4 regions of the Kitasatospora sp. NPDC086801 genome follow, and region 1 is predicted to be linked to each of the others. Evidence: riboswitches for the same ligand, from Rfam matches in the RefSeq annotation. Region 1 holds a riboswitch; each other region holds the start of a gene.
What was found. A riboswitch is a leader RNA that binds a small molecule or an ion and turns the genes downstream of it on or off. The one in region 1 is predicted to bind cobalamin.

Region 1 (5,340 bases):
CGCGACCACCCCGTGGTGGATCTCGTACCCCTCGACCCGCTGCCCGTACGCCTCGCCGACCGGCCGCGCCAGCACCTTCTCGGCGCCGAACCGTACGTGCGTCGGCAGCAGGCCCAGGCCCTCGACCGAGCCGGCCCTGGACTCCACCTCGTCCTCGATCCCGCGTGCCAGCATCTGGTAGCCGCCGCACACCCCGAGGACCGGCAGTCCGGCCGCCGCCCGCGCCTTCAGCGCCGGCTCCAGGCCGCGTGCGCGCAGCCAGGCCAGGTCGGCCACGGTGGCCCGGGTGCCGGGCAGCACCACCAGGTCGGCGTCGGCCAGTTCCTCCGGCCGGGTCACCCAGCGCACCAGCACGCCCGGCTCCTGCGCCAGCGCGTCCAGGTCGGTGAAGTTCGACAGCCGGGGGAAGCGCACCACGGCCACCCGCAGGACGTCCGCCCCGAGCGGGCCACCGACGTCCACCCGGTCCACCACCGTGGACAGGTCCAGCGAGTCCTCGGCGTCCAGCCACAGGCCCGGCAGCATCGGCAGGGTGCCCAGCACCGGACGGCCGGTCAGCCCGTGCAGCATCTCCAGGCCGGGTGCCAGCAGCCGCGCGTCGCCGCGGAACTTGTTGACGAACCAGCCCGCGACATGCCGCTGGTCCTCCGCCGACAGCAGTGCCAGCGTCCCGTACATCGCCGCGAAGACGCCGCCGCGGTCGATGTCCCCGACCACCACCACCGGCAGCCCGGCGGCCGTCGCCAGGCCCATGTTGGCGATGTCCCGGTCCCGCAGGTTGATCTCGGCGGGCGAACCGGCGCCCTCGCAGACCACCACCTCGTAGCGCCGGCGCAGATCCGCCAGGCACTCCAGCGCCCGTTCCAGCAGGACGGGCTTGCGCTCGCGGTAGTCCAGCGCGCCCACCTCGGCGACCGGCCGGCCCAGCAGCACCACCTGGCTGCGGCCGTCCGCGCCCGGTTTGAGCAGCACCGGGTTCATCGCCGCCTCCGGCTCCACCCGGGCCGCCTGCGCCTGCATCGCCTGCGCCCGGCCGATCTCGGCGCCGTCGGCGGTGACGAAGGAGTTCAGCGACATGTTCTGCGCCTTGAACGGCGCGACCCGCACCCCCTGCCGGGCCAGCCAGCGGCAGATGCCCGCGGTCACCACGCTCTTGCCCGCGTCCGAGGTCGTCCCGGCGACCAGTATCGCCCTGCTCATGCGTCCACCCCGCTTCGCCCGGCAGGCGCTTCGCGCACTGCGCACCTTCCGATGGTTCGCTCTCCGCGCTCGTTCACGCCTTTCCCCTCCTGCTCCGGAACGCCCGCAGCAGGACGTGCCCCGCGACCGTCGTACCCAGGGCCAGCACGCCCACCCGCCGGGAGAGCACGCAGGCCCGCTCGATGTCGTCCACCGTCACCGGCCGCAACTCCGCGCCCAGCACCGGCCGGTGCTCCACCCGCTCCCCGTACTGGAGGGTCCCGCCCAGCCGGACGCCCACGGCGCCCGCGAAGGCGGCCTCCGCCTGGCCCGCGTTCGGGCTCGGGTGCGCCGAACCGTCCCGCCGCCAGACCCGCCAGGCCGTTCGCGGCCGTGGTGCGGCGGCCACCGTGAGCAGTGCCGTCAGCCGGGCGCCCGGCCAGCCCGCCACGTCGTCCAGCCGGGCCGAGGCCCAGCCGAACCGGGCGTACCGCGGCGATCGGTGGCCGACCATCGCGTCCAGCGTGTTCACCGCGCGGAACGCCAGCAGCCCCGGCGTGCCCGCCAGGGTGCCCCAGACCAGCGCGTTCACCACGGCGTCCGCCGTGTTCTCGGCCACCGACTCGACCACCGCGCGGGCGATCTGCGGCCCGTCCAGCGCGCTCGGATCCCGCCCGCACAGGTGCGGCAGCCGCTCGCGCGCGGCCGCCAGGTCGCCGGTGGCCAGTGACCGGCCGATGGCGCGCGCCTCCCGGGTCAGCGAGGTGCCGCCCAGCACCGTCCAGGTCGCGGCGGCCGCCAGCGCGGCCCGGCCCAGCGGACGCCGGCCCACCGTACGGTCCAGGGCCACCGCGCCGGCCGCGACCGCGCCCACGCACAGCGCCGTGTACCCGGCGCCGGCCACCCGGTCGTCCTGCCACACCCGCCGCTCCAGCCGGGTCGCCGCACCGCCGAAGACGGCCACCGGGTGGCCGCGCCGGGGGTCGGCGAAGCGGGCGTCGGCGGCGAAGCCCGCGGCGGCGCCCAGCGCGAACGCGGCGGCGCGGGTCAGCGGGCGCACGACGGGTTCGACGAGTTCGAGGGGTTCGACGGGTTCGGCGGAAGGCCGCGTGGGGTCCGGCGGGTCGGGGCAGCCTGCATCGCGCGCGTGTCCTCACTCAGGGTCCGCGCCCTGGATCGACGTACCGGGGGCGAGAGTCTCCTGGCTTCCGGGTCGGACGCACCCCCGGGCCTTCCAGCGGCTTCTGACGGCCCGCCGTGGCAACTGTTCCGAGCGTGCTCCCCGGTGACAGTGGCGGGACCGCGCCGGACTCGCACCGGCTTCCTCTGCATGCCTCCGTTTGGCCCCAGGATCCCATCACGCGGCCGAACCGGGAGTCAACCGAGGTCACGGAGGGGTTGGTCACACGTCGGCACGTCGTCGCCACCTCCGCTCCGCCCGCCCGCAGGGGCATGACACCCTGTCCGATCGTCCAGCGCCCCGGAGGGGCCTCCGGGGCCGCTTCGTGCGTTCGGCGGCCGGGGCCCACCGCCCCCCGCCCCTACCGTTCGTTCCCATGCGACGCAGCCAGCCCCCCGCCCGCGGTCCCGCCGCGGCCCGGTCTGACCCGCCCACCCGTAGCCCTGCCGTGACCCGGACGGCCCAGCCCGGTGGCCGCCCGCGCGGGCCCCCGGTGAACTGGTGCCCGAACACCGTCCGGTCCAAGACCAACCGTCCGGTCCAAGACCAGCAGACCAGCAGAGCGGGGAGCGATATGCGTTGGGGAACCGCGGCCGTCGTGGCGGCCGCCGCCGTCGGCGCCGGGGCCGCCGGGGCCGCCGTCCTGGTGATCGGCCGCCGGGCCTCCGAACGGATGGTCCACCCGGCGACCGCCGTCCAGGGGTCCGGCCCCGTTCTGGTGCGGAGCCTCGCGGCCGGCCGGATCACCTTCAACCGCCGCCCCGAGAGCCTGCGTCCCGGCCGCTGGGCCGTCGAATGGGACGACCACGGCCACGCCGTCGTCGAGGACGTCCTGCACAGCGACGAGAACGGCGTCACCCGCCGCCTCGTCCGCGCCGACCGTGGCACCCTCACCCCCGGCACCGAGGTCCGCTTCACCCCCCGCGTCCATCTGGGCGACCCCACCGAGGCGCTCGGCCTCCCCTTCACCGACACCGCCGCCGACGGCGAACTCGGCGCCCTCCCCGCCTGGCGCCTCGACGGCAAACGCGGCACCTGGGTGATCCTCATCCACGGCCCCGGCACCGACCGGCAGCAGACCCTCGCGGTGCTCCCCGTCCTCGACCGCCTCGCCCTGCCCGCCCTCGCCGTCACCTACCGCGGCGACCAGGGCGCCCCCGCCTCCCCGGACGGGCTCGGCCACTTCGGTGAGACCGAGTGGCGCGACGTCGAGTCGGCGGTACGGCTCGCCCTCGACAGCGGCGCCGGCCGGGTCATCCTCTACGGCTGGTCCCTCGGCGCCACCATCGCCCTCCAGACGGCCGCCCGCTCCGCCTGGGCCCACGCCATCAGCGGCCTCGTCCTGGACTCGCCGGTCCTCGACCTGCCCGCCACCGCCCGCCGCGGCGCCGCCCGGGCCGGCTACACCGGCGCCGCCGCCGAACTCGGGGCCCTCGCCGCCGAGGGCCGCACCGGCGTCGACCTCGCCGACTTCAGCCGCATCGCCGAGGGCACCGACCTGCGCGTCCCCACCCTCCTCCTGCACAGCCCCGACGACCAGGTCGCCCCCTTCCGCGCCGCCGAACGCCTCGCCGCCGCCCGCCCCGGTGTGGTCAGCCTCCGCCCTTTCCCGGGCGCCGACCACGCCACCCTCTGGAACTCCGCCCCCACCCACTACACCGAACTCCTCCGCCGCTGGCTCACCCCCCTTCTCTGAACCCAGCCCCCCCGTTCGAGAAGTCACCCCCACCGGACCCCTATTCGGCGCCCGGACATCACGTGTCAGCCACGGAGCGTGACCGGTCGAGCGGGTACGGCGACCACTGCTGCGGGGGCCAAATCGGGATGGCATGACCCCGCCACCTGTTTCCGGCCAGGCGGTTTGCCTCTGTTGCCCGATTGTTGCCCGATCTTGGGGAGGTGCCGTCGACGACAGCCCGTCCGTACAGCCAACCGGATGTGACAGAAGGCCGGTACAAGGGGAAGACTGCTCGACGTGACGTCTCGGAATCCGCGCGACCGTGATGCCCCGCTCCCGCCGACGATCGGTACCGGCGCGACGGTGACCCGTCTCCCCGGTACGGCCCACCGGCCCGCCGCCGGCAAGCCGGGCGGGGCCGGGGTACCCCGCCGACGAGGGCCCGCTGCGGCGCCCGGTCGGGGGAGGGTTCCCGTACCGGAGGGCTTCCCCGCGCCGGCCGAGCTGGCGCCGCTGGCCCGCCGGATGCTGGTGGACGCCGTCCGGATCGCCCGCTGGGCGGGGGAGCTGGAGGAGGTCGACAAGCGCGGCGAGCTGCTGCCCGAGGACGCCCGTGCGGCGGGTCTGGCGCTGGCCATGACGGTCGGTGCCGCCGCCAAGTCGTGGGGGCAGGCGCTGCTGGTCGGCCTGGTGGAGGCCAGGGACGGCGGTGCGGGGCCGGGTTGGCGCCTGCACGCCTGGGAGCACGACGACGAGGCGGTGGTCCGCGGCTGGTCGGCGCTGTTCGACGCCTGGACGCTGCTGGCCCCGGTGCCGCCGGCCGCCCTGCGGGGCGTGTTCGCGGTGCTGGCCGGTGAGGCGGTGGACCAGGCTCCGCAGCTGCTGTCCTTCCTGCACCTGGTGGCCGGTCCGGTGTCGGACGGCGAGCTGCTGGAGCTGCTGCGCCGGGGGCTGGACGAGCGCCGGGTGGGTGGCGCGGACGGTTCGGGCCTGTCGCCCGTGCCGCATGCCGCCTCGGCGGTGTCGGCGGTCCGCGGCACGTGCCGGGAGCCGCAGATCGACACCCCGCCGTCACCGGCGGACGTGGCCGCGGTCCTGGACTGGATGCTGGACGGCCTGGCGGCCGTCGGGGCCGTGGTCCGCAGGAACGAAGCCGCCGAGCTGTCGCCGCTGGGCCACTGGGCGGTGCGGGCGAAGCTGGAGGAGATCTGCACGGTCGCGCAGACTGCGGCCGGGCACATCGAGCAGAGCGCCTTCGAGCTGCTGAACGCCTGCGCGGACTACTCGCCGGGCCCGGCGCGGG
Region 2 (5,340 bases), on a different contig from region 1:
CCTGCGTCCAGGCCCGGAAAGGTCCACCGTGTCCCTGATCCGACGCCCCCTGCGCCTCTTCGCGATACCCGCCCTCGCCCTCGCCACCGTCCTCCCGGCGGCCGCCGCCGCCCACGCCGACCCCGCGCAGGAGCACTCCGCCACGGTCCGTCCGGACGCCGCGGCGGCCGGCTGGCTGGCCCGCCAGCTCGTCGACGGCGACCACTTCGAGTCCGTCTTCAACGGCACCGCCTACCCCGACCAGGGCCTGACCATCGACGCCGTGCTGGCCTTCGCGGCCTCGCGCAGCTCCGACCAGGCCGCCGCGAAGGCCACCGCCTGGCTGGCGAAGCCGGAGATCCTCGGCGGCTACCTCGGTGACGGCACCACCGAGGCGTACGCGGGCGCCACCGCCAAGCTGCTGCTCGCCGTCGAGGTGCGCGGCGGGGATCCGGTGAGCTTCGGCGGCGTCGACCTCCCGGCTCGGCTGCGTTCGCTCCAGACGGCGTCCGGCCGCTTCTCCGACCGTTCCCAGTGGGGCGACTACAGCAACGCCTTCGGCCAGTCCCTCGCCGTGATCGCCCTGCACCGCACCCCCGGCGGCGCCCCGGCCACGGCCGTCGACTTCCTGGCGAACAGCCAGTGCGCGGACGGCGGCTTCCCGCTCTCCTACGGTCAGGCCACCTGCACCGGCGACCCGGACGCCACCGCGCTCGCGGCCCAGGCCCTGGCCGCGACCGGCCGCACCGCCAAGGCCGACGCCGGGCTCGGCTGGCTGACCGCCCACCAGAACGCCGACGGCGGCTTCGCGGCCGCCGGGGCGGCCGCGTCCAACGCCAACACCACCGGCCTGGCCACGCAGGCGCTGCTCTCCGGCGGCCTCAAGGGCTGGAGCAGCCTGGTCAAGCTCCAGCAGGGCTGCGCCGCCGACCCGGCGGTCCGTGGCGCGGTCGCCTACGACGCGTCCGGTTTCAACCCGGCCAACGGCGCCCGGGCCACCGGGCAGGCCGTCCTCGGCCTGGCCGGCACTCCGCTGGCCACCCTGTCCGCCGCCGGGGCGCGTCCGGACGCGGCCGTGCCGGCCTGCCCGGCGACCACCCGCTGACCCCGGTCCCACTGATCCGGTGAGGAGTACTCCGATGACCGACACCATGGCGCCCGCCCGGCCCGCCCGGCTCGCCCGTCCGGCCCGCCGCACCCTCGGCTCGATCGCCGCCGCCGCGGCCCTGACCGCCGGCCTGCTCGGCGCCTCCGCCGTCCAGGCCCCACAGGCGCAGGCCGCTGCCTGCGACGGCACCACCGGCGTCACCGTCGTGGTCGACTTCACCGCCCTCGGCGGCGGCATCCAGACCGGCTGCGCGCCCGGCGACCCGGCCAGCGGCCTCGCCGCCCTGACCGGCGCCGGGTTCCCGTACACCTTCCACCCGCGCTACCCGGGCTTCGTCTGCGCCATCAGCGCCCTGCCGACGACCTGCACCAACCCGACCGGCAGCGCCTACTGGTCGTACTGGCACGCCCAGCACGGCGGTGCCTGGTCGTACAGCAACCTGGGCGCGGGCAGCTACGACCCGGCGCCGGGCGACGTCGAGGGCTGGTCCTTCGGCGCCGGCGCGCAGCCGGGCATCACCGCGCCCTGACGTCCGGAGGCACCCCGACTGCCAGTGGGACCGCATCCCGCACGACTCACGTGCGGCCCTCTGGTCGGAGGGCCGGTAGGCCGGCGGGATGAATCAGCGAAATCGTTGACCGGCACCTTCCCGTCGGCATGTTCGAGCTTTGTGGCATGCGATCACATGGCGGCGTGAAGCACTCGGCGGCAGTGTCGGGTCTGCTGGCTTTGACGGCTCTGGCCCTGACAGTCACGGCGGTGCCGTCAGTGGCGTCTGCGGGCACATCAGCCGGAGCGGCCTCGGCCGGCTCTGCGGTGCGCGGCCCCGCCGACGGGCAGCGCCCGGCCCTGCGATCGGCCGACATCCGCTGGGATCTCGCGGAGGCGCGGTCTCAGCACGCCGAATCGCTCACTGGCGGTGGTCGGCAGTTCGACCGTTCCGAGCGAGTCGAGGTCCGTGCCCTCCCGCAGCGTCCGTCCGGCGTCGGCCCAGGGCTGTTCTGATTCCTCCCTCGCCGACGGCCCGGCCGGTCGAGGGGGGAATCCGCCCGGAGGGGCCACGGCCGGGAGCCGATCCGTGACCGCACGGCGCACCGGTCGGCGAGGCGATGTGATCGGGATGATGATCGGGATGACGACCCGTTGACTCCCCATCGGCCGCCATGGTCTGATGAACCGATTTTTTGCCCTCGGCATTCAGGGGAAGCCGGTCCAACTCCGGCGCTGACCCGCAACCGTAGACCCACCTCGGGGTGGGTGAGCCGGAATGCCTGGACCGGGGGACTGTTCACACAGCACTTGCGTCGTCGCGGACTACGACGCGGTCACGGCGGCCCCTGTCCGAGGAGCCGTCGGCTGCGCCGTTGCCTCCCGCGTCGACCGACCAGGGAGTCGTCGTGAGGGTCAGCAGCAGTCGCGCACGTCACAGAAACCGGGACCTCGCGTCCCTGGTGGTCGCCGGCGCCGTCGCGGTCGCCGCCTGCGGCACCGTCCTGTTCGGGCACCCCGGTACCGCGGCCGCCGACCCGGGCACCACCGGCCTCGCCCTGCGCGCCGCCCCGGAGTACCAGGCGGCCGCGAAGAAGGCCGCGGACCAGCTCGCGGCGAGCCGGCAGGCCGACGGTTCCTTCGTGCCCTACGCCGGCGCCCCCGGTGACACCATCAGCACCGCGAGCGCGGCGCAGGCCTTCCGGGCCACCGACCAGGACACCCGCCTGGCCTCCGCCAAGGCCCGGCTCGCCGCCCGCCAGGGCACGGCCGGCGGCTTCGGCCCCGACACGTCGACCACCGACCCGGACCCGGCCGCCACCGAGCAGGCCGTCCTGACCCCGACCGGCACCGACCTCACCGGCGTCCGGCACGATCCGAATGGCGCCACCACCCCGCCGACCCCGCCCGCCGGAAGGGCCCCGGACGCCGCCAAGGGCAGCGCCTACCTCACCGACCCGTCCCGCCTGATCGACGGCCACTACTACGAGGGCTTCCCGGCCTTCGCCGACTTCGGCCTCACCATCGACGGCGCCTACGCCCTCGCCGCCACCGGTACCGATGACGCCGCGCTGCGCAGGATCGTCGACTTCCTGGACCAACAGGGCACGGACGCCAGCGCACGCACCGTCAACGACTGGACCGGCATCGGCACCGAGTTCGCCGGCGGCGGCTCGATCGGCAAGGAGGCGCTGCTCGCCGAAGCGGTCGGCCGCAACCCGCGCGCCTTCGGCGGCCACGACCTGATCGCGGCCCTGGCCGCCCTCGTGTGCGCCAAGGCCGACCAGAACACCGGCTGCGCGGCCCCCGGCAACTACACCTACGCGACCTCGGTCTTCTCCCAGGCGCTCGGCATCATGGCCCAGCTCCGGGGCGGGGACTCGACGGGCGCCGCTCCCGCGATCGCCTACCTGAAGAGCCTCCAGCACGCCGACGGCTCCTGGCCGAGCCTGATCCCCGCCACCGGCGACTCCGAGGTGGACAGCACCGCGATGGCCGTCATGGCCCTCTCCCTCGTCCCCGGGGACGAGGCCGCGCAGGCGGTCGACAAGGGGGCCGGCTGGCTGGCCGCGCGGCAGCTGCCCGACGGCGGGTTCCCGGGCGCGGCCGGCGACTCGACCAACTCGGCCGCCCTCGCCGTCCAGGGCCTGACGCTGCGCCAGTCCGCCTACAGCGCCCAGATCGCCAAGGCGCGCGACTTCCTCGCCGGCCAGCAGAACGGCGACGGAGGGTTCAACGTCGCCACGGGCGGTCAGCGGGGATCGGACGTCCGGGCGTCCACGCAGGGGCTCGGCGGTGCCACCGGCATCTCCTTCGGCACACTGTCCCGCAACGTCGGAGGCACCCCGACGCCGACTCCTACCGGGACGCCGACTCCGACGGGTACGCCGACGCCGACTCCCACCGGGACGCCGACGAACACGCCCACGGGTACGCCGACGCAGACCCCCACCGGGACGCCGACGAACACGCCCACGGGTACGCCGACGCAGACCCCCACCGGCACACCGACCAACACGCCCACAGGCACTCCGACCCCGACGGGCGCTCCCACGACGACCGGGCCCGCCCCGGTCACCGCCGCACCCTCGGCCACCGGCGGCCCGAGCACCTGGCCGGCCGGTGGCGTCGACGCCCCGGCCGAGGACGGTGGCGTCCCCGCAGCCGGGGTTCCGGCGGGCGCCGGGTCCGGCAACCTGGCCAGTACCGGAACGCAGGCCCTGGCGCTGACGGCGGGTGCCGCTCTGCTGACCGCGCTCGGAGCCGCGGCCGTCCTCGTCGCCCGTCGCCGCACCGCGTCCACCCCGGGGCGTCACCGGTGAGCCGGGGACTGGGCCGGGGACGGGGTCGGCGACTCGCCCGGCTGTCCGGGGCAGCGGCCCTGACCTCCGGCCTCGCGTTCGGTGGCGTTGCCGTCGGTACCGCCCCGGCGTCCGCGGCGCCCTTGCCGATGGACCAGTGCACCACCACGTCCGGCGTGGTGCTCGCCGTGGACTTCAGCAAGTGGGGCGGCCCGCTGCTGCGTTCCTGCGGGACCACCCCGACCACCGGGTACACGCTGCTCAACCAGGGCGGCTGGAAGACCACCGGGACCGGGCACGACGGTCCGGCGTTCGTCTGCCGCATCGGCTACAGCGGCTTCCAGGGCGGCAAGCAGTACCCGACCCCGGATCAGGAGAAGTGCGTCCTGACGCCCCCGGCCACGGCCTACTGGTCGTACTGGCACGCCGATCCGGGCGAGAACAGCTGGTCGTACAGCCAGCTGGGCGCGATGAGCTACCAGCCGAAGCCCGGCAGCGTCGACCTGTGGATCTTCGGCGGCACCAACGTCGAGGGCACCAAGGGGCGTCCGACCTTCTCGCCGGACAGCGTGCGCGCGCAGAACTCGGACCCCGGTGGGCAGCCGGCCGACCCCGGCCAGGGCACCACGGGCGGCTCCGGCAGTTCCGGTGGCCCCGATGGCTCCGGTGGCTCCGGTGGTGCCTCCGGCAGTTCCGGGGGCGGGTCGACGGGCGCCACCGGTACGACCGGCGGTTCCGGCAGTGGTTCGAGCGGCGGCACCGGCACGGTCGGTGGCGCCGGGACCGGCCGCTCCCCGGCCCCCGCCAAGCCCCCGGCGGGCGGAGCCCGGCCGCCCGCGCCCGCCAAGCCCACGGGGGCCGGTACCCCCGTGACCCCCGAGGACGGCATCACTCCGCCGGGCGCGCCCGACCCGACGCCCGTGCCCGCCGTGCCGGTGCCGGTCGAGCCGCCCACCGCGCCGC
Region 3 (5,340 bases), on a different contig from region 1:
ATCACCTCGGGGTCGCGCTGGACCACGCTCTCCCAGCCGGCGGTGACCCAGGTGTCCGCGAGGTCGCCCATCACGTTGGTCCCGCCGGCCTTGGTGATGATCTCGTCGGCTGCGGCGAACTTCCCGACGGTGTACGGCTTGTCCTGCCCGCTGTCGTACAGGAAGACGGACGGCCAGCGCTCGGGCTGCGGGGCGGCGGCGACCTGCGCCTTGAAGTCGGCGATCAGCTTGTCGGCCCGGTCGCGGACGTCGAAGATCTCGCCGAGGTTGGCCAGGTCGGTGTAGAGCGCGTCCAGCGGGGACATCACGCCGCGCTCGGTGCCCTTGCCGCTGCGGCAGGACTCGCTGAGCACGTACGAGGGGATGCCGAGGTCCTTGAGCGCCTGCGGGGTGAAGCCGCGGCCCTCGTCGAAGCCGTAGTGCCAGCCGGCGAAGACCAGGTCGGCCCTGGCGTCCAGCACGATCTCCTTGGTGATCTCCTTCTTGGAGAGCCACTTGGCCTGCTGGTAGCCGTCCTTCCAGGCGACCTGGTCGACCCGGCCCTTGTCGTCGGGCATCACGTAGCCGGCCATCCGGTCGGTCAGGCCGAGGGCGAGCATCAGCTCGGTGATGCCGACGTCGTTGGTCACCGTCCGGGCGGGCTTCTGCGGGAAGGTGAGCTTGCCGCCGCAGTTCTCCACGGTCACCGGGTAGTGGGCGGAGGCGGCGGTCGCGTCGCCGCTCGGGGCGATCTCGGCGCCGCAGGCGGTGAGCCCGAGGGTGAGCAGGGCGGTGATGGCAGCGGCCTTGGTGCGCACGGGGGTTCCTTCGGGGGGTGGGTCAGATCCGGTCGAAGAGCAGTTGGACGGCGCCGGTCACCGGATGCCGGACCGGGGTGGCCCGGACACCGAACACCTCGGCCAGCAGGGCGGGTCGGAGCACCTCGGCGGGCGGCCCCGAGGCGACGATCCGGCCGGCCCGCAGCACGTACAGCAGGTCGCAGTGGCCGGCCGCCAGGTTGAGGTCGTGCAGTGCGGTGAGCACCGTCGGGCCGGCCTCCCGGACCAGCGCCAGCACGTCCAACTGGTGGGCGATGTCCAGGTGGTTGGTGGGCTCGTCCAGCACCAGCAGCCGGGGTTCCTGGACCAGCGCGCGGGCGATCAGCACCCGCTGCTTCTCGCCGCCGGACAGGCTCAGGAAGCCCCGCCCGGCCAGCTGCTCGGCGCCGACCTTGCGCAGCGCCTCCGTACAGCGCGCGTGGTCGCCCCGGCTCGGTCCGCCCAGTCCGCGCCGGTGCGGGAGCCGGCCCATGGCGACCACCTCGGCCACCGTGAAGTCGAACTCGGCGGAGTGCTCCTGGGGCAGCGCGGCCACCCGCCGGGCGGCCTCGCGCGCGGTCAGCGCGTGCAGGTCCGCGCCGTCCAGCCGGACGGCCCCGGCAGCCGGCCGCAGCGCCCGGTAGACGCAGCGCAGCAGCGTCGACTTGCCGCTGCCGTTCGGCCCGACCAGCCCGACCACCTGCCCGGCGGCGGCGTCCAGGGCGACGTCGTGGACCAGCCGGGCGCCGGCCAGTTCGACCGAGACGGAGTCCAGGGAGAGATCCATCAGCGGCCTCCGAAGGAATAGCCGCGACGGCGCATCAGCAGCAGGAAACAGGGCACCCCGAGCACCGCGGTGACCACCCCGACCGGCAGTTCGGCGGGCGCCAGCAGGGTGCGCGAGACGATGTCCACCCAGACCAGCAGCAGCGCCCCGGCGAGCGGCGCGACCAGCAGCACCCGGCGGTGCCCGGCGCCGACCAGCATCCGGGCCAGGTGCGGCACCATCAGCCCGACGAAGCCGATCGCCCCGCTGACGGCCACCACCGTGCCGGTGACGGCGGCGGTCACCACGAACAGCTCGCGGCGCAGCCGGTCCGGGTCCACGCCCAGCGAGGCGGCCGTCTCGTCGCCCATGGCGAGCGCGTCCAGCCGGCCGGCGGCGCAGGCCAGGTACGCCAGGCCGGCCAGCACGGTGACGGCGGCGATCGGCACCGAGCCCCAGGTGGCGCCGCCGAGGCTGCCGAGCAGCCACATCATGGCGTCCCGGGCGGCCTCGCCGCGGGCGGCCGCGAAGACCATCAGCGCGGTGACGGCGGAGAAGCCGTAGGACAGCGCGGTGCCGGTGAGCACCAGCCGCAGCGGGGTGAGCCCGTAGGCCGTTCGCGCCGCGAGGTAGACCAGCACCATGGCGACCAGCGCGGAGCCGAACGCGGAGGCCGAGATCGCCCACATCCCGAGCGAGGCGAAGGCGCCGAGCAGCAGCACGGCGTTGGCGCCGACGGCCGCGCCGGAGGAGATGCCGAGCACGAAGGGGTCGGCCAGCGCGTTGCGCACCAGGGCCTGGACGGCGACCCCGGTGGCGGCCAGCCCGGCGCCGACCACGGAGGCCAGCACGGCGCGCGGCAGCCGGATCTCCCAGACGATCGCGTAGGCGGCGGCCTCGTCCGCCTCCAGCCGTCCGCCCGTCAGCCCGGCGGCCAGCAGCCGCAGGACGCGGGGCAGGCCGATCCCGGAGGCGCCCAGCGCCACGCCGCAGAGCAGGGAGAGCACCAGGGCGGCGGCCAGGCCGACGGCGAGCGGGACGGCGGGTATTCGACGGGCGGGCGGGCTCGTTGCGCCACTGCCCGCGGCTGCGGTGCTGCTCACGGTGCGCCTTGCCTCGGGCCGCGGGTGCGCGGGGGCGGCACCGGTCGGGCACGGGCCCGGGCGCCATCCCCTCGCAGTCCACGGCGAGTTGTCGGGAGTTCAGCGGCCGAGGGCGATCGGGCTGGCGCGGTTCTGGGGCCGCGCTCACCGTTGCGGGTCAGCGCCGGATTCACACCGGACTTCCCCCTCGGACGCCCTGGCAGCATAACAGCCACTCAGGCTAGGCAACCCTTACCGGATCGGATGGGGCGTGAACGCACGACCGCCCCCGTCCGGCGCTGCGGACGGGGGCGGTCGGGTGGCGACCTGTCAGGCTCAGGCCTTCTTGGTCTCCCAGAAGATCTTGTCGACCTCGGCGATCAGGTCCAGCAGGGCCTGGCCGGTGGCCGGGTCGGTGGACGCCTTGGCGGCCGAGGCGGCCTTCAGGGTGTCGTTGATCAGCTGGTGCAGCTGCGGGTACTTCTCGAAGTGCGGGGCCTTGAAGTAGTCGCTCCACAGCACCGAGATGTGGTGCTTGACGGCCTCGGCACGCTGCTCCTTGATGATCAGGGCGCGGGTGCGGAATGCCGGGTCCTCGTTGGCCTGGTACTTCTCCTGGGTGCCCTTGACCGACTCGGCCTCGATCCGGGCCTGCGCCGGGTCGTACACGCCGCAGGGCAGGTCACAGTGGGCGTGAGCGGTGGCGCGCGGTGCAAACAGACGAGAGAACATGGGAGTCCTTCCTTAGATCGTCTTCCCGCGCCCGAGATTACCCTTCCGTCCCCGGGGTTTCGCGATCGGGCGATGGGCCTAGGGCAAAAGACGGACCCGCAACCGGGGTAATCCGGACATCGAACGGATCGAACGGGGTGACGGTCCGTACGGCAGACTGGGACCGGGTGGTCCGGGAGGAGGAGTCGTGGCGCGGAGCACGGAACCGGCGGGCACGGAACCAGCGGGCACGGAACCGGTGGGCACGGAACCCCGGGGGCGGGGCCGGGGCGGCGGCGCGGTGCCGTTCGGGCTGGTCGACGTGGCGGGCCCGTCGATGGTCCCGACCCTGCGCGAGGGCGACCAACTGCTGGTGCGCTACGGCGCGCCGATCCGGCCCGGCGCGGTGGTGCTCTTCCGGCACCCCTTCCAGCAGGACCTGCTGGTGGTGAAGCGGGCCGCCGAGCGGCGCCAGCGGGGCTGGTGGCTGCTGTCCGACAACCGGCCGGTGGACAGCGACAGCCGCAGCTACGGCCCGGTGCCGGACGACCTGGTGCTCGGCCGGGTGCTGCTGCGGCTGCGCCCGCGCCCGGCCTGGCTGGCGCCGGGGCGGCGGCTGGAGCGGCTGCTGCTGACCACCGGCCAGGCCCGGGTGCCGGGCCTGGCCCGCCGCCTGGGCGTCTGGGCGGAGGAGCTCCAGGCGCCCTAGCCGGTGGCGCCGAGTGCCGCGGCCTCGGCCTCCTGGCGCTTGCGGGCCCGGTACGCGGCGACGTTGGCGCGGGTCGCGCAGCGGTCCGAGCAGTAGCGGCGGGAGCGGTTGGTCGAGGTGTCCAGGTAGGCGTTGCGGCAGGGTGCGGCCTGGCAGATGCCGAGCCGGTCGGCGCCCAGCTCGGTCAGGTGGACGGCCAGGCCCATGCAGGCGACCGCGCTGAAGTGGGCGGTGGCGGTCGGGGAGTTGTCGGCCAGGTGCAGGTGCCAGCGCGGCCGGCCGGCGTCGTCCAGGTAGTCGTGCCCGGAGACCAGCGGGCTGACCGGGTACTCCATCAGCAGGCTGTTCAGCAGGTCGACGCCCCGGATCTCGTCGCCCTCGGCGGCGGCCTCGAAGACCCCGCGCAGCCTGGTCCGCACCGCCCGCAGCCGGGGCAGGTCGGACTCGTCGGCCTGGGCGGAGGCCCGCGAGGAGTCGGAGAACAGGCCGCGCACCGCGTCCACGGACGTCAGCGTGTCGGTGCCGCGTTCGGGCTCCTCGGTGTTCACCAGCCGAACGGCGAGATCGGCGTACGAGGCGAGCTCCACGGAGGTCCTTCCAAAAGGTCGGTAACGGGCTGATTGCGTCCAGCCTATTACCCGGGTGGGGAAAACGTTCGGCGCCCGGCAGGAGTAGCCTGCCGGGCGCCGGTGGGTACGGCTCTACAGCACCTTGGAGAGGAACGCGCGGGTGCGCTCGTGCCGGGGGTCGGTGAGCACCTCGCGGGGGTTGCCGGACTCGACCACCACACCGCCGTCCATGAACACCAGCGCGTCGCCGACCTCGCGGGCGAAGCCCATCTCGTGGGTGACGACCACCATGGTCATGCCCTCCTCGGCGAGGCCGCGCATGACGTCGAGGACGTCGCCGACCAGTTCGGGGTCGAGCGCCGAGGTGGGCTCGTCGAACAGCATCAGCTTGGGCTTCATGGCCAGCGCGCGGGCGATCGCGACGCGCTGCTGCTGGCCGCCGGAGAGCTGGGAGGGGTAGTTCCTCGCCTTGTCGGCGAGGCCGACCCGCTCCAGCAGGACCATCGCCCGCTCCCGGGCGGCGGCCTTGCCCTCGCCCTTGACCTGGACCGGGGCCTCCATGACGTTCTCGACGGCCGTCATGTGCGGGAACAGGTTGAAGCGCTGGAAGACCATGCCGATGTCGCGCCGCTTGACGGCGACCTCGCGGTCCTTGAGCTCGTAGAGCTTGTCGCCCTTCTGCTGGTAGCCGACCAGTTCGCCGTCC
Region 4 (5,340 bases), on a different contig from region 1:
GGGGGAGAACTGCAAGAATCCCCTCGGGGGCACGCGACCGTCCTGTTCGCCCAACATCTACGTGACGGACCTCGCGTCGACCCTGCGCCTGTACAACGGCATGGTGATCGGCGACTTCGTGTAGCCGGACTCCTCCCGCCGGCATGCGCGGGCCGGTGATCGGGGCGGCGTCGGCACGAAGCCGGCGCCGCCCCTGACCGATCACGCAAGACCCGGAGTCGTCACACACTCACGAGGAGTCCCGTGATCGAGCACCACGTCCGTGTCCACCCCGGTGCCGACCGGCTGCCGCGCGAGGAGCAGCTCGCCCGGAGACAGGCCGGGCCGCCGGCCCGGCCGACGCCGTGGTCACCGGCCGGTCAGCCGGCGAGCTCCGCGCGCAGGTGGCGGGCGGCGCCGACGAGGCTGTCGAGCGAGGCGCGGGTCTCGGTCCAGCCGCGGGTCTTCAGGCCGCAGTCGGGGTTGACCCAGAGCCGCTCGGCGGGGATGGCCGCGAGGCCCGCGCGCAGCAGCTCCACGGCCTCCTCGGTGCTCGGGACGCGCGGGGAGTGGATGTCCCAGACGCCCGGGCCGACCTCGCGCGGGTAGCCCGCCCCGGCCAGTTCACCCGCGACCTCCATGTGCGAACGGGTGGCCTCCAGCGAGATGACGTCCGCGTCGAGCTCGTCGATCGCCGTCATGATCGCGCCGAACTCGGCGTAGCACATGTGGGTGTGGATCTGGGTGTCGGCGCGGACGCCGGAGGTCGCCAGGCGGAAGGACTCGGTGGCCCAGTCCAGGTACGCAGGGCGGTCGGCGGCGCGCAGCGGCAGGGTCTCGCGCAGCGCCGGCTCGTCGACCTGGACCACGGCCGCGCCCGCGGCCTCCAGGTCGGTGACCTCGTCGCGCAGGGCGAGGGCGACCTGGCGGGCGGTGTCGCCGAGCGGCTGGTCGTCGCGGACGAAGGACCAGGCGAGCATCGTGACCGGTCCGGTGAGCATGCCCTTGACCGGGCGGTCGGTGAGGCCCTGGGCGTAGCGGAACCAGTCGACGGTCATCGGGTGCGGGCGGGAGATGTCCCCGGCGAGGACCGGCGGGCGCACGTACCGGGTGCCGTAGGACTGGACCCAGCCGTGCCGGGTGGCCAGGTAGCCGGTGAGCTGCTCGGCGAAGTACTGGACCATGTCGTTGCGCTCGGGCTCGCCGTGCACCAGGACGTCCAGCCCGGCCTTCTCCTGGAAGGCGATGACCTCCCGGACTTCCGTCTCCATCCGCTCGCGGTACGCGGCGGCGTCGATCCGGCCCGCCGTGAGGTCGGCCCGCGCGATGCGCAGTTCGGAGGTCTGCGGGAACGAGCCGATCGTGGTGGTCGGCAGCAGCGGCAGGCCGAGCCGGGCGCGCTGGGCCTCGGCCCGCTGGGGGTAGGCCTGCGCCCGCCGGGCGTCGGCCCCGGTCACGGCGGCGGTACGGGCGCGGACGGCCGGGTCGTGGGTGATCGGCGACTTGGCGCGCGAGGCGAGGTCGGCGCGGTTGGCGGCGAGGTCGGCGGCGATCGCCCCGGTGCCCTCGCGCAGGCCCCGGGCCAGCAACGACGCCTCCCTCGCCTTCTGCTTGGCGAAGGCGAGCCAGCGCAGGATCTGCGGGTCGACGTCGCGTTCGGCGGCGGCGTCCAGCGGCACGTGCAGGAGGGAGCAGGACGGCGCGACGTCGACCCGCTCGGCGAGGCCGAGCAGGGTCGCCAGGGTGGCCAGCGACTTCTCCAGGTCGTTGATCCAGATGTTGCGGCCGTCGACCACCCCGGCGACCAGCCGCTTGCCGGGCAGCCCGCCGACGGCGGCCAGATCGTCCAGGTTCCCGACGGCCGGGCCGGTGAAGTCCAACGCCAGGCCCTCGACCGGGGCCTTGGCCAGCACCGGCAGGGCCTCGCCCAGACGGTCGAAGTAGCTCGCGACCAGCAGCTTCGGACGGTCGGGCAGGCCGCCCAGCTCACGGTAGGCGCGGGCGGCGGCGTTCAGTTCGGCCGGGGTGCGGTCCTGCACCAGGGCGGGCTCGTCCAGTTGGACCCACTGCGCCCCGGCCGCCTTCAGGTCCGCCAGCAGCTGCGCGTAGACGGGCAGCAGCCGGTCCAGCAGGGTGATCGGCTGGAAGTCCTCGGCGACACCGGGGGCCGGCTTGGCGAGCAGCAGGTAGGTCAGCGGGCCGACCAGGACCGGCCGGGCTTCGTGGCCGAGCGCCAGTGCCTCCCGGAATTCCCCGACGGCCTTGTCCGGGTTGGCCGTGAAGACGGTGTCCGGGCCGAGTTCGGGCACCAGGTAGTGGTAGTTGGTGTCGAACCACTTGGTCATCTCCAGCGGCGCGACCTCCTGGGTGCCGCGCGCCATCGCGAAGTAGCCGTCCAGCGCGTCCGCCTCGACGGCCGCCCGGTGGCGGGCCGGGATCGCGCCGACGGCGACCGTGGTGTCCAGCACGTGGTCGTAGAACGAGAAGTCGCCGGTGGGCACTTCCCGGACACCGGCCTCGGCGAGCTGCGCCCAGTTCTCCCGGCGCAGGCCGACCGCGGTGTCCCGCAGGGCGTCGGCGGTGACCGTGCCCTTCCAGTACCCCTCGATCGCCTTCTTCAGCTCCCGGCCCTGGCCCTGCCGGGGGTAGCCGTACACGGTGGCCCTGGTCGCCGCGGCTGCGGACTTCGCTGTCAAGGGACTCTCCTTCGCGAGTCTGTCTCCTCAAGTGCCCGGGGACGGGACGAGAGCGCGAAGGGATGACGAACCGGGCGGCGGCCGCCGTGGACGCGCGGGCCCGATCCGCCTGGTGTGTTCGCCGACCCGCCCTCGAGGTCACCGGGATGTCCGCACGCGGAACGGTCCGCGGGCGGGCAGCGGGCAGGTCTTCGGACTCGTGGGCGCACCGGGCCTGTTGGCGTCCGGTACCTACTGGCCGTCGCTTCCCAGACCCGATCCGGGCCCAGTGCGTATGACGGCGGTCGTTCCCACTCACCGCTGCGGGGCAGTCCCGGATTCCCACCGGGTTCCCTCTTGCGACGCCCTGCCTGGCGGACGGGGCGAACCAGCTGCGCCGTCAGCTTAGGGGCAAAACGCGCGGGCCGAAGCGGAAATCGCGGCAGCTGTTCGCATGGTGAGACGCCGTCGCCTGGCCCACGGCGATCGCCGTGCGGGACGCGGCCGGACGCGTACGAGCTTCGGCGGCCGCCCGAACGGGCCGGCGCCCCGCTCCCGGAGCCGCCCCGGGCCCGGGAGGCGGCTGTGAGCCGGATCACCGTTGAGGTTGACCTCGGGTCAGGGCGGAAGCTCCTCTCAGCGGCACGACGCCGACCCGGGCAGCACCGATGCGAAGGAGCACACCACCATGTCCCTCACCTCTTCCGGCCAGCACGGGAGCACCCTGCGGACCCCCGCGTACGGCGCCGAGTCGCCGACGGCCGCCGCCGCCGGGCAGGACCGCCCAGGGCTACAGCAGGCGATCGAGGAGATCGTCGACTCCGGTTTCGTCGGGGTGTCGCTGCGCGTGCACGACGAGCGGGGCGAGTGGGTCGGCAGCGCCGGGGCCGCCGAACTGGGCGGCGCCGCGAAGCCGCCGGCGAACGGGCACGTCCGGATCGGCAGCAACACCAAGACCTTCACCGCGACCCTGGTGCTGCACCTGGTGGCCGAGGGCAGGATCGGGCTGGACACCCCGGCGGCGGACCACCTGCCCGGGTTCGGGCTGGACGAGCGGATCACGGTGCGGATGCTGTTGCAGCACACCAGCGGGGTGTTCAACCACACCGGCGAGGTCTACGACGACGGGACGATCGTGCCGGGGATCGCCATCCCCTACAGCACCACCGGCAGGGAGTGGGTGGACGACCGCTTCAAGACCTACCGGCCGCAGGAGCTGGTACGGCTGGCGCTGTCCAAGCCGGCCCGGTTCGAACCGGGGGCCGGCTGGAGCTACTCCAACACCAACTACGTGCTGGCCAGGCTGCTGATCGAGAAGGTCACCGGCCGCCCGGTCGCCGAGGAGATGCGGCGGCTGATCCTGGGGCCGCTCGGGCTGTCGGGCACCGTGGCGCCGGACGCCTCGCCGGAGATCCCCGAGCCGCACGCCCACGCCTACTACCGGTACGAGGAGGCCGGCGAACGGAGGACCATCGACATCACCCGCCAGAACCCCTCCTGGATCTCCAGCGGCGGCGACATGATCTCGACCACCCGGGACCTCCACACCTTCATCTCCGCGCTGCTGGGCGGCAGGCTCCTGCCGGCCCCGCTGCTGGCCGAGATGTGCACCCCGCACCCGACGGGCATCCCGAACATGGACTACGGCCTGGGCGTGTTCGTGGTGAAGACGGACGGCGGCGGCACCGTCATCTCCCACAACGGCGCCGCCGTGGGCCACGCGGCGCTGATGTACAGCACACCCGACGGCAGCAAGACCCTGACCGCCGCGCTGAACTGCGTGGACGACGCCGATCTGTCCATCGGCGGGGCGTTCCAGGCGGCGATGCACCGGCTCGTCGACGAGGTGTTCTGCGGACGAGGTGTTCTGCGGCGGGCAGGCCGATCCGGCCCGGCCGACGCTCTGAGGTGCTCCGCTCAGCCGCCGAGCTCGAAGGAGTCGACGAGATCACGGTAGCCGCCGAGGTCACGGTAGCCGCCGAGCTCGAACACGGGGCAGGATGGGCGGATGAACGGAGTCACGATCGGGCAGGCGGCGGCCTTCGTCGGCGTCACGGTGAAGACGGTGCGGCACTACCACAAGCTCGGCCTGGTCGGGGAGCCGGAACGCGACGGCTCCGGGTACCGGCGGTACGGATCGGCCGACCTGTTGCGGCTGGTGCAGGTCCGGACGCTGGCCGCCGCCGGGGTGCCGCTGGCCGAGACCGGGCCCCTGCTCGACGCCGACGCCGCGCTGTTCTCCACCACGCTCGCCGACGTCGAGCGGCAACTCACCGAACGGATCGAGGAGTTGACCGTTCGACGCGACACGCTGCACCGGCTCGCCGACGGCGACCGGGCCCTGCTGCCCGACCGCGCCGTGGCACTGCTGGAGCGGATGCCCGGCCTCGGCTTCACCCCGGACGAGGTGGCGGCCACCAGGGAGGGCTGGGTGCTGGCCAGAGCCCTCGTCCCGGAGGGCTTCGACGGCTACCTCGCCGACGTCGAACACGCCCTGCAGGACACCCGGTTCGTCGCCTTGCTCAAGCGCGGCTACGAAGCCACGGCCTGGGACCCGGACGACCCGCGGATCGCCGAACTCGCCACCGCCGCGGCCGACCACTTCCTCGCCAACCCCGCACAGCTGAAGATCGTGACCGGCCTGCAAGCCCGCACCGAGGCCGCGGCCCGGTACAAGCTGATCGCC

Region 2: another riboswitch for cobalamin. It lies ahead of ACIPLC_RS11685 (prenyltransferase/squalene oxidase repeat-containing protein); the one in region 1 lies ahead of ACIPLC_RS08130 (cobalamin biosynthesis protein).
Region 3: another riboswitch for cobalamin. It lies ahead of ACIPLC_RS06560 (FecCD family ABC transporter permease); the one in region 1 lies ahead of ACIPLC_RS08130 (cobalamin biosynthesis protein).
Region 4: another riboswitch for cobalamin. It lies ahead of metE (5-methyltetrahydropteroyltriglutamate--homocysteine S-methyltransferase); the one in region 1 lies ahead of ACIPLC_RS08130 (cobalamin biosynthesis protein).

The regions. Positions count from the first base shown of each region.
Region 1 covers NZ_JBIVAX010000004.1:270,847-276,186, forward strand. The annotation lists gene ACIPLC_RS08125 (cobyric acid synthase) at 1-1,200, opposite strand, end outside; gene ACIPLC_RS08130 (cobalamin biosynthesis protein) at 1,274-2,239, opposite strand; cobalamin riboswitch at 2,374-2,507, opposite strand; gene ACIPLC_RS08135 (alpha/beta hydrolase family protein) at 2,934-4,055, shown strand; gene ACIPLC_RS08140 (hypothetical protein) at 4,401-5,340, shown strand, end outside.
Region 2 covers NZ_JBIVAX010000007.1:138,600-143,939, reverse strand. The annotation lists gene ACIPLC_RS11695 (prenyltransferase/squalene oxidase repeat-containing protein) at 29-1,084, shown strand; gene ACIPLC_RS11690 (flagellar hook-length control protein FliK) at 1,119-1,616, shown strand; cobalamin riboswitch at 2,237-2,381, shown strand; gene ACIPLC_RS11685 (prenyltransferase/squalene oxidase repeat-containing protein) at 2,485-4,398, shown strand; gene ACIPLC_RS11680 (hypothetical protein) at 4,527-5,340, shown strand, end outside.
Region 3 covers NZ_JBIVAX010000003.1:316,600-321,939, reverse strand. The annotation lists gene ACIPLC_RS06570 (ABC transporter substrate-binding protein) at 1-797, opposite strand, end outside; gene ACIPLC_RS06565 (ABC transporter ATP-binding protein) at 820-1,584, opposite strand; gene ACIPLC_RS06560 (FecCD family ABC transporter permease) at 1,584-2,666, opposite strand; cobalamin riboswitch at 2,756-2,894, opposite strand; gene sodN (superoxide dismutase, Ni) at 2,982-3,377, opposite strand; gene sodX (nickel-type superoxide dismutase maturation protease) at 3,694-4,065, shown strand; gene ACIPLC_RS06545 (CGNR zinc finger domain-containing protein) at 4,062-4,652, opposite strand; gene ACIPLC_RS06540 (amino acid ABC transporter ATP-binding protein) at 4,767-5,340, opposite strand, start outside.
Region 4 covers NZ_JBIVAX010000036.1:44,861-50,200, forward strand. The annotation lists gene ACIPLC_RS29065 (hypothetical protein) at 1-124, shown strand, start outside; gene metE (5-methyltetrahydropteroyltriglutamate--homocysteine S-methyltransferase) at 360-2,675, opposite strand; cobalamin riboswitch at 2,840-3,062, opposite strand; gene ACIPLC_RS29075 (serine hydrolase domain-containing protein) at 3,343-4,611, shown strand; gene ACIPLC_RS29080 (MerR family transcriptional regulator) at 4,663-5,340, shown strand, end outside.